Regions from separate parts of the Streptomyces sp. NPDC088733 genome, predicted to be linked through region 2. Evidence: riboswitches for the same ligand, from Rfam matches in the RefSeq annotation. Region 2 holds a riboswitch; each other region holds the start of a gene.
The links. Region 2 has a riboswitch for cyclic di-AMP ahead of ACIP64_RS27965 (M23 family metallopeptidase). Riboswitches for the same ligand answer to the same signal wherever they lie in the genome.

Region 1 (3,248 bases), on a different contig from region 2:
ATCGTTCGATCGGGAGGAAACCAGAAATGGAAATATTCGATCCGTTTTCGGTCACTCGCCAACGGCACGTGCCCTGCCCCCGCGGTACGGGGAACAGGGCACGTACTACCGCCGGATGACGGGCAGTCAGGTTGTTCAGACGCTGACGCCGTGCGCGCGCAGGTAGGCGAGCGGGTCGATGTCGGAACCGAACGACGCGGTGGTGCGCACCTCGAAGTGCAGGTGCGGGCCGGTGACGTTGCCGGTGGCGCCCGACAGGCCCAGCTGCTGGCCCTCGGAGACGGTCTGGCCGGCCGAGACCGACAGCGAGGACATGTGGGCGTACTGCGAGTACTTGCCGTCCGCGTGCTTGATGACGACCTGGTTGCCGTACGAGCCGCCCCAGCCCGCGGAGACCACGGTGCCGGAAGCGATCGCCTTCACCTTGGTGCCGGTGGAGGCGATGAAGTCGACACCGGTGTGGTAGCCCTTCGACCACATGGAACCGGCCTGGTGGTACGGGGTGCCCAGCGTGACGTGGTCCAGCGGGGCCGTGTAGCCGGAGGCGGACGAGGTGGAGGGCTTGGCCGGCGCGGGCGTGCTCGCGGGCTTGTCCGGGAGGGCGACCTTGACCGTGCCGCTCAGCGCCAGGACCTGGCCCGGGCGGATCAGGTTGGGGTCGCCACCGATGACGGACCGGTTTGCGGCGTACAGCTCGTGCCAGCCGCCGGTCACGTCCTGGGCGTCCGCGATGGAGGAGAGGGTGTCGCCGCCGACGACCGTGTAGCTGCCGCCGGTGCCCGGCTTGGAGGTGGAGCCGGCGGGCTTGCCGGCCGTCGTGTCCTTCGCAGGGGTGGCGGGCTTGGGGGCCGTGGTGCCGGCGACGCTCTCGGGGGTGGCCGAGGTGTCGGCCATGTCCTTGGTCAGACCGGCCTTGGGACCGCACACCGGCCAGGCCTGCGGGCCCTGGACGGCCAGGACCTTCTCGGCGACCGCGATCTGCTCGGCCTTGGTCGCGAGGTCCGCGCGGGCGGCGTACTTGGTGCCGCCGAATCCGGCCCAGGTGCTCTGGGTGAACTGGAGGCCGCCGTAGAAACCGTTACCGGTGTTGATGGACCAGTTGTTGGTGCTCTCGCAGCTGGCGACCTTGTCCCAGACGCTCACCGGAGCGGCGTGGGCACCGGTGGCGCCGACAACCGGAAGGGCAATCGCGGCACTCGTGGTGCCGGCGAATGCGCCGATGCGGACGAAACGGTTGGTCCGCTGACGACGGTGCTTTCCCTTTGCGGGCATGGGGAATTCCTCTCCGACGCCTACGAGGTGAGCTGTCGGGTTCGGGCTGGAGATGCCCGGCCGCATCGAGGCATGCCAAACAAAGGCACGTCGCTGCGACTTCACCCCAAGCCGTCCCGTGACACGGAACGGCACTTACCTGGGTCCCCCGCTCCTGCCGTGCGGTCTTGTCATCCGGCTTACGAGTGGCGGCAGGATTAGGCGTTCCACTCGGAAGAATTCCCGCCGGCATCCGGCCTGCGGGACTTGGAAGCTAAACGACGCAATCGCGCCCCGGCAAGGTCCTGAATCACAGCAATTGCCGACCGGCAAGTCGATCAATGAATTCCGTGACGTTACGTGAGATGTGTCCGCTCTGTGTAGGCGAATTGATGACCCCGGGCGAACGGCCGTATACGAGTGGTGAATATGGGGGGCATAAATCGACGCTCGGTCGCCGCGGGGCGCCGCAGCGTGTTCGCCGCGTGACACCCATCACGTACCTATTGCCTACGCATGCACTGTGGATACATATGTCCGCTTACGGCCCTCAATGCCGGATAAGGCAGGACAAGGGGAGTTCCAACCCGCCCTCCAGGAAGGCGTCATGGCGCCCGCGCACGTCGTCGTGCCCGGCGGGACAACCGATGCCCGCACCCGTCGATTCCCGGCGGCGCCCCCGCCCCCTTCCCACCCCGCGGGAGGGCCGGGAACCCGGGTGACAGCGCGGAACCCCCAGGGGTAGCCTCCCAATCCCGAACATTTTCTTACATCGACACCTCAGCGCACCGCCGTACCCACACCTCGACCGGGAGCCCCCGCGTGCCCTACCTCGCCGCCGAAGACCGCTACGCCTCCATGCAGTACCGCCGCACCGGCCGCAGCGGGGTCCTGCTCCCCGCCGTGTCCCTGGGCCTGTGGCACAACTTCGGCGACACCTCGCCGCTGGAGACCCAGCGCGCGGTGCTGCGCCGCGCCGTCGACCGCGGGGTCGTCCACCTCGACCTCGCCAACAACTACGGCCCGCCGGCCGGCTCGGCCGAGGCCAACTTCGGCACCCTCTTCGCCCAGGACCTGCGCCCGTACCGCGACGAGCTGTTCATCGCCAGCAAGGCCGGGTACGACATGTGGCCCGGCCCGTACGGCGAGTGGGGCAGCCGCAAGTACATGCTGGCCTCCCTGGACCAGTCCCTCGGCCGGATGGGCCTGGACTACGTCGACGTCTTCTACTCCCACCGCTTCGACCCGGACACGCCCCTGGAGGAGACCATGGGCGCCCTGGACACCGCGGTCCGCCAGGGCAAGGCGCTGTACGCGGGCATCTCCAACTACCCCGCGGACGCCCACCGCCGGGCCACGGAGATCCTGCGCGGACTCGGCACCCCGCTGCTGATCCACCAGGCCGCCTACAGCATGCTGCAGCGCGGCCCCGAGGCGGGCGTCCTCGACGCCGTCGGGGAGACCGGGACCGCTCTCATCGCCTACTCGCCGCTCGCCCAGGGCCAGCTGACGGACCGCTACCTCGACGGCGTCCCCGCGGACTCCCGGATGGCCCTCGGCCACTTCCTCAAGCGCGACGCCCTCACCGACGAGAAGCTGACCCTGCTCCACGCCCTCAACAAGCTCGCGGGCGAACGCGGCCAGACCCTCGCGCAGCTGGCCCTGACCTGGGTCCTGCGCGACCCGCGGGTGGTCTCCGTGCTCATCGGCGCAAGCAGCGTCGCGCAGCTCGACCAGAACCTCGCGGCCCTGGACGCGGAGCCCCTCACCGCGGCCGAACTCGCCGAGATCGACCGCCTGTCGGCCGAGGCGGGCGTCGAGATCCCGTAGCTCCCGCAGGCGTCGCCGCCCCGGGGGTCCCGGCCGTCAGGACCCCTGGAGGCGGCCCCGCAGCGCGGCCCGCACGTCCGGCCACTCGTCCTGGAGGACGGAGTAGTAGGCGCTGTCGCGGACGGTGCCGTCGGTCGCGCGCACATGGGCGCGGCGGATGCCCTCGA
Region 2 (3,248 bases):
ATGCACGCGCCCGGCCCCGCGTCCCGGCCCAGGTCGGGGGCGCGGGAGGGGTTTCGGAACGGGGCGGGGCGGCGCATCCCGGGAGACGGGCCGGAGGTGGGCTAGACGCCCTCCTCCAGATGGCGGAGGCGTTCCTGGAAGTGGTCGAGGCGGGCGCGCAGGGCCGCGGCCTCCGCGGCGAGCTCCTGGCGCAGCGGCGGGCCGTCGGCGGGGAGCGGAGCCTCGCCGGTGACGTTGACGCCGGGGCCCGCGAGCCGGCCGAAGTCCGCCGGGTCCAGCACCCGCAGGTCCGCCGCGCAGGCGCGGCAGGTGCCCTGGAGGGTGCGCCAGCCCGGCAGGCCCGTGCCGTCGCGCACGAAGACGCGTGCCGGGCGGCCGCAGCGGCAGGCCGCCATGCGGACGGTGCGCACCCGCTGCCGGGCGTAGCGCATGCCGCGTTCGTACCGGGTGTACGCGCCCAGCACGCTGACCTGGAGGATCACCGCGTCACCGCAGTCCGTGGCGCAGGTGAGCGCCTGCGCCTCGGCGGCCGTGTGGAGGCAGTAGAAGCCGCAGTCGCAGCCCCGGGCCGGGCTGGCGTGCCGTCTCCCGTAGCCGCACCGGGCGTCGTCCAGGACGCCGTACACGATGCGCCCCCCGAGGGAGACGCCCCGGAAGCCGACGCGCGTGCCGTCCGCGGAGAGCATGGGGAACGCCAGCTTCCAGCCCGTCGGCGGCACCGCCGGCCGCTCCTCCGGCAAGCGGCGCCCGTACCTCACCGGGCCGCGGCCTCGGCGCTCTCGGGCTCCTGGGCGGCCGTGACATCGGCCGACGAGACCGTCCGGGCCGTCACCTCTGCCGCGACGTCGATCTCCTTCGCGACACCGGGCGGCTCGTCGCCGGTCTCCTCCGCGTAGCCCTTGGCCAGTGCTTTGCCCAGCTTCATGCCAGCCTCCAAGATCGGGCGAATCCGCCGTACTCGGGCATGATGACGCACCCGCGCGGCCGTCGCATAGGGGGCGTGGGGGCTCCCGCCGTCCGGGACCGGACTCCGGCCGCGCGCCTTCCTCGGAGGGGTGGCCGCCGGCCGCAGTGGTCACGTGATTGACGGCGCATCAGCGTCCGGTGGCCTCTTATGGCCCGTCACGACGGCCGGTATGCCCGGGTTCTGATGCCTTTCGACACCGCCGCCGCCCCATGCATGCAGAGCCGCCGCATGTCAAGAGTGACGAGGGTCACGGCACTGTCGTGTGACCCGTGGGGCGCCCGGGGAATTCTGGCGCCGGGCCCGCGGTCGCCGCCGCGCGGTGCCGTGCCTCTCCGTGGCGGGTGCCGCGCTCCACGAGGACCCGGACGGCGACCGCCGGGCCCACCGCTTTCCGGCCTCGCGGGTGGCGTGAAGTGCACCGCAGCCCCGGACCGGGCTCCGGCGCGGACGGTGCTCCGCGACCTCTCGGCGCCTTCCGGGGGCGGGTGTTGGATCGCCGGGACCCGGGGCCGACCCTTACTCCTCGTGAGCAGACAGCTCCCTTCCGCATAACGACTGATGCACACTCACATATCTCGTTGGTCACGGCAGTCACAGCGGAATGTCCGTCTCTGGCCGTTACATCCCCATAGATTCCCGCTGTGAACTCGCCGAAGCGGCTTGGAATTGGGTGCTGCCTCTATTAACGTTCGATAACGCAGCGCGGTCACCCGTCGCCCGCCAGGGCGGCGCCGTGCGCTTGCCGAATCCCGTCCGCGGGAACCGGGGAACCACTTCCTGGGGTGAATCGGGGGGCTTGCACAGTCCTCGTAGGAGACCTTCCTGCTCCGAACCCGTCAGCTAACCCGGTAGGCGAGAAGGAAGGAAAGGAGTGCGCCCGCGTGGCGTCGAACGAGCCTGCCCTGATACCCGGACAACAGCAACAAACGACCGGGTACGCCAACCCCGAGTGGGACACCGCCGAGTGGAACATGGCCGCCGGCTGGAACCCCCCGGCCACCGAGCAGACTCCGCCGACGAAGAACGCGATCGACGGCTGGGACACCGCGGAGTGGAACTTCGCCGCCGGCTGGGTCGAGGAAGCACTCGCCGCCGCCCCTGAGCCCGCTGCCGAACCCGTCGAGCCGGTCGCCCCCTTCACGCCGGTCGCCCCCGTGCCCGAGCCGCGCAGCGCGGTCGAGGCCGCAGCCTTCCTCGACGAGGCGTACGGCGTCCGCGAGGCGGCCCCCGCCCACGAGGCGGACACCCGGGACACGAACACCGCGCAGCCGCTGCCCCCGTACGGCGAGCCGGAGCCGGCCACCGAGCCGTGGAACCCCACCGAGGAGTCGACCGCCCCTGTGCGCGGCCGGCACCGCGTGGCCAAGCAGCGCACCCTGGGCCGCGGTTCGGCGGTCTTCGGTGTCGCGGCCGTGGCCGTGCTCGGCGTCGGCGGTGTCGCGACCGCCGAGGGCAAGAACCCGCTCCCCGTCTCCCTCCCCAAGCTGCCCGAGGTCTCCAAGGTGCCCGGGATCGGCGGCCTGCTCGAGAGCGAGCCCACGGCCAAGCCGGTGGCCCAGGCCCTGACCCCCGGCGCCGGCGAGGCGCTGCGCGCCCGCATCCTCGACCAGGCCCAGCAGCAGCGGAACGCCGCCGACCACGCCGCGCGCACCGCCGCGCAGCAGGAGGCCGCCGCCAAGGCGGCCAAGGCCGCCGCCGCACAGCAGGTGCGCGTGGAGGCCGCGGCCAAGAAGAAGGCCGCCGAGGAAGCCGCGAAGAAGGCCGAGGCCGCGCGCCTGGCCGAACTCGCCAAGAGCTACACCCTGCCGCTGACCTCGTACACGCTCACCGCGAGCTTCGGGCAGTCCAGCTCCCTGTGGGCCAACACCCACACCGGCCAGGACTTCGCCGCCCCCACCGGCACCCCCGCCAAGGCCATCCACAGCGGCACCATCACCGAGGCCGGCTGGGCGGGTTCGTACGGCTACCGCATCATCCTGACCCTCGACGACGGCACCGAGCTCTGGTACTGCCACCTCTCCTCGATGCTGGTCACCTCGGGCAAGGTCTCCACCGGCGACACCATCGGCCGCGTCGGCGCGACCGGCAACGTCACCGGCCCGCACCTGCACATCGAGGTCCGCCCCGGCGGCGGCGACCCGATCGACCCGATGCCGTGGCTGCGCAGCATGGGCATGAAGCCCTGACCCGATGAGCTGAGAGCGTCGTACGCACGGACCCCGGCGGCCTGGTGACACCCCCGACACCAGGCCGCCGGTCCGTTGTCCGGCGGACGCACTAC
Region 3 (3,248 bases), on a different contig from region 2:
ACGATCATGGCCCGCGCCCTGTCCGAGGGTACGGACAAGCTCACCGCCGAGGAGTTCGCGGCCGAGATGGAGCGCTGCGGCGCCACCCTCGACGCGCACGCCGACCACCCCGGCGTGCGGGTCTCGCTGGAGGTCCCCGCCTCGCGCCTGGACAAGGCCCTCGGCCTGATCGCCGACGCGCTGCGCGCCCCGGCGTTCCCGGAGAGCGAGATCGAGCGCCTGGTGGGCAACCGCCTCGACGAGATCCCCCACGAGCTCGCCAACCCCGCGCGGCGCGCCGCCATGGCGCTGTCCAAGGAGCTCTTCCCCGCCGAACTGCGGTGCTCCCGGCCGCGTCAGGGCTCGGAGGAGACCGTCTCGCGGATCGACGCGCCGGCCGTCCGCGCCTTCTACGACGCGCACGTACGGCCGTCCACCGCGACCGCGGTCGTGGTCGGCGACCTCACGGGCATCGACCTCGACGCGCTGCTCGGCAGCACCCTGGGGGAGTGGAGCGGCAAGCCCGCCGAGCGCCGCCCGCTGCCGTCGATCACCGCGGACGACACCGCCCGCGTGATCGTCGTCGACCGCCCCGGCTCCGTCCAGACCCAGGTGCTCATCGGGCGGACGGGCCCGGACCGCCACGACCCGGTCTGGCCGGCCCAGGTGCTCGGCACGTACTGCCTCGGCGGCACGCTGACCTCGCGCCTGGACCGCGTGCTGCGGGAGGAGAAGGGCTACACCTACGGCGTCCGCGCCTTCGGCCAGGTCCTGCTCTCCACGCCGGAGGGCACCGGCATCTCGCTGCTCGGCATCAGCGGCTCCGTGGCGACCGACGTCACCGCGCCGGCGCTGGCCGACACCTGGCAGGTGCTGCGCACCCTGGCGGCGGAGGGGCTCACCGACGACGAGCGGGACGTCGCCGTCCAGAACCTCGTGGGCGTCGCCCCGCTGCGCTACGAGACGGCCTCGGCCGTCGCCGGCACCTTCGCCGACCAGGTCGAGCAGTCACTGCCCGACGACTTCCAGGCGCGGCTGTACGAGCGCCTGGCGGCCACCGGCACGGTCGAGGCCACGGCGGCGGCCGTCGCCGCGTTCCCGCTGGACCGCCTCGTGGTCGTGCTGGTCGGTGACGCCTCGGTGATCGCCGACCCGGTCCGCGACCTCGGCATCGGCCCCGTGACGGTCGTCACGGGCGCCTGACGCCACCCCGCCCGCCCCGCGGCCCCGGACGCCCCATCGGCGCCCGGGGCCGCGGTGCGTGTGGGCTCAGGGCTCCAGCCGCTCAGGGCGCCGCTGCACCCGGTGGGAACTGGGGTTTTGCCGTTCGGGGAACGGTTGGTGACGGTTGGGGGTCGGTGTGGCATCCCGCACAAAAGCCCGGATTTTTTTGGAACCGCCGCAGGGGCGCGGTTAGCGTCCTCGGGTTGTCCGGCGGAATCAGCCGCCTCCCGCGGCACCGGAGCAACGATCGCCGAGTCCCCGTCGGGCGTGAGCCTGGGGAGCCGGGGACCCACATGAGTCGTCCCCTGGGGTGAATCGGGCCTGCCCTCACCGGGGCTCCCGTAGGAGACCTTCCTGCTCCGAACCCGTCAGCTAACCCGGTAGGCGAGAAGGAAGGAAAGGATCCCCGCCTGCCCATGGCGTTCACCATACGTACCACCGTCGCTTGCGCCGCCGCGTTCACCGCCGTCACCGCCGGTACGCTCACCACCTCCGCGCAGGCCGCGGACACCGAGCGTTCCGCGTTCGCCAAGTGCGCCGCCGTCAGCGGCGACCTGGCGGACCACCTGGCCGAGCAGGCGGACGCGCAGCGCAAGGCGGCGGTCTCCGCGGCGAAGAAGGCCGCGAAGCAGCACGCGGCGCACGTCGCGCATGTGGCGAAGGTGCGGGCGGCCGAGAAGGCCGAGGCCGCCGCCAAGGCCACCGCGGTACGCGCCAAGGCGAGGGCCGCGGCCCGCGACGGCGCGGCGCACGCATCGCGCTCCCGCGCCCGCACGTCCCTGACCTCCTGGATGCTGCCGGTCCACGGCGCCATCGGCACTCCGTACCACGCGACCAGCAGCCTGTGGTCGTCCGGCTACCACACCGGCGTGGACTTCCAGGCGGCCATCGGCACGCCCGTGCACGCCGCCGGCGCCGGCACGGTCGTCGAGGCCGGCTGGGGCGGTTCGTACGGCAACAACGTCGTGATCCGGCACGCGGACGGCATGTACACCCAGTACGGCCACCTGTCCTCGATCGCGGTCTCGGTCGGCCAGGCGGTGTCCGCCGGCACCCGGATCGGCCTGTCGGGCGCCACGGGCAACGTGACCGGCCCGCACCTGCACTTCGAGGCCCGGACCACCCCGGTGTACGGCTCCGATGTCGACCCGGTGGCGTACCTGCGCTCCCACGGCGTCCTCTTCTGAGCGCTTTCTGATCTCCCGGTCCACCGGTCCACCGTTCCACCGTTCCACCCCCCTCCCCCCACCCCGAAGGCCCCGGCTCCCCCACGCCGGGGCCTTCGGCGCGCGCGGACGTGTGTCCAAAAACGCTCCATGAATTCAGGGCTGCCGCCGGAATCGGCCACGTGCTGGAATAGGGTCGCCACGAAAGCGCCGGCACCTGCGTCACGCGGAATTGAGCCGCAGCCGTCGGCACGCAGGGAAAGGAAACCGGCGATGTGGGACCGGACGTGAACGGGACGGGCGGCGCGGGGCGCCGTATTTCCGCCCAGGCGGTGTGCGCGGCGATCCGTGACGACATCGTCGGCGGGCACTTCGCGCCGGGCAGCCGGCTGACCGAGGAGCAGCTCGCCAAGCGCTACGGGGTGTCGCGGGTGCCCGTCCGCGAGGCGCTGCGCACCCTGGAGTCCGAGGGCTTCGTCCGCACCCGCCGGCACGCCGGGGCCTCCGTGGCCGAGCCCACCGACCAGGAGGCGGCGGACCTCCTGGAGATCCGCGGCCTGCTGGAGCCGCTGGGTGCCGCACGCGCCGCCGAGCGGCGTACGGAGGCGCACGTCAAGGTGTTGCGCGGGCTGGTGCGGCTCGGTCAGGAGCGGTCCGTGCAGGGGCAGTTGTCCGACCTGCCGGCGCTCGACGGCTGGTTCCACGAGACGCTGGCGCAGGCTTCCGGCAGCCCCACCCTGGTGACGCTGCTGACGCAGTTGCGGCGCAAGATCGCCTGGGTGTACGCGGTGGACTCACCGGGCCGCGCGGCGGCGTCCTGGGAGGAGCACGCATCCGTCGTGGACGCCGTCGCCCGGGGTGACGCGGAGCGCGCCCGCG

Region 1: linked by a shared signal. The riboswitch ahead of ACIP64_RS16025 (transglycosylase family protein) and the one ahead of ACIP64_RS27965 (M23 family metallopeptidase) in region 2 are both predicted to bind cyclic di-AMP.
Region 3: linked by a shared signal. The riboswitch ahead of ACIP64_RS34155 (M23 family metallopeptidase) and the one ahead of ACIP64_RS27965 (M23 family metallopeptidase) in region 2 are both predicted to bind cyclic di-AMP.

What each region holds. Positions count from the first base shown of each region.
Region 1 covers NZ_JBIVLH010000007.1:322,707-325,954, forward strand. Annotated here, with positions in the region: gene ACIP64_RS16025 (transglycosylase family protein) at 136-1,272, opposite strand; cyclic di-AMP (ydaO/yuaA leader) riboswitch at 1,277-1,486, opposite strand; gene ACIP64_RS16030 (aldo/keto reductase) at 2,074-3,081, shown strand; gene ACIP64_RS16035 (GNAT family N-acetyltransferase) at 3,118-3,248, opposite strand, start outside.
Region 2 covers NZ_JBIVLH010000017.1:93,445-96,692, forward strand. Annotated here, with positions in the region: gene ACIP64_RS27955 (hypothetical protein) at 102-719, opposite strand; gene ACIP64_RS27960 (hypothetical protein) at 755-925, opposite strand; cyclic di-AMP (ydaO/yuaA leader) riboswitch at 1,698-1,837, shown strand; gene ACIP64_RS27965 (M23 family metallopeptidase) at 1,849-3,153, shown strand; gene ACIP64_RS27970 (hypothetical protein) at 3,245-3,248, opposite strand, start outside.
Region 3 covers NZ_JBIVLH010000026.1:126,973-130,220, reverse strand. Annotated here, with positions in the region: gene ACIP64_RS34160 (M16 family metallopeptidase) at 1-1,182, shown strand, start outside; cyclic di-AMP (ydaO/yuaA leader) riboswitch at 1,442-1,605, shown strand; gene ACIP64_RS34155 (M23 family metallopeptidase) at 1,620-2,390, shown strand; gene ACIP64_RS34150 (GntR family transcriptional regulator) at 2,645-3,248, shown strand, end outside.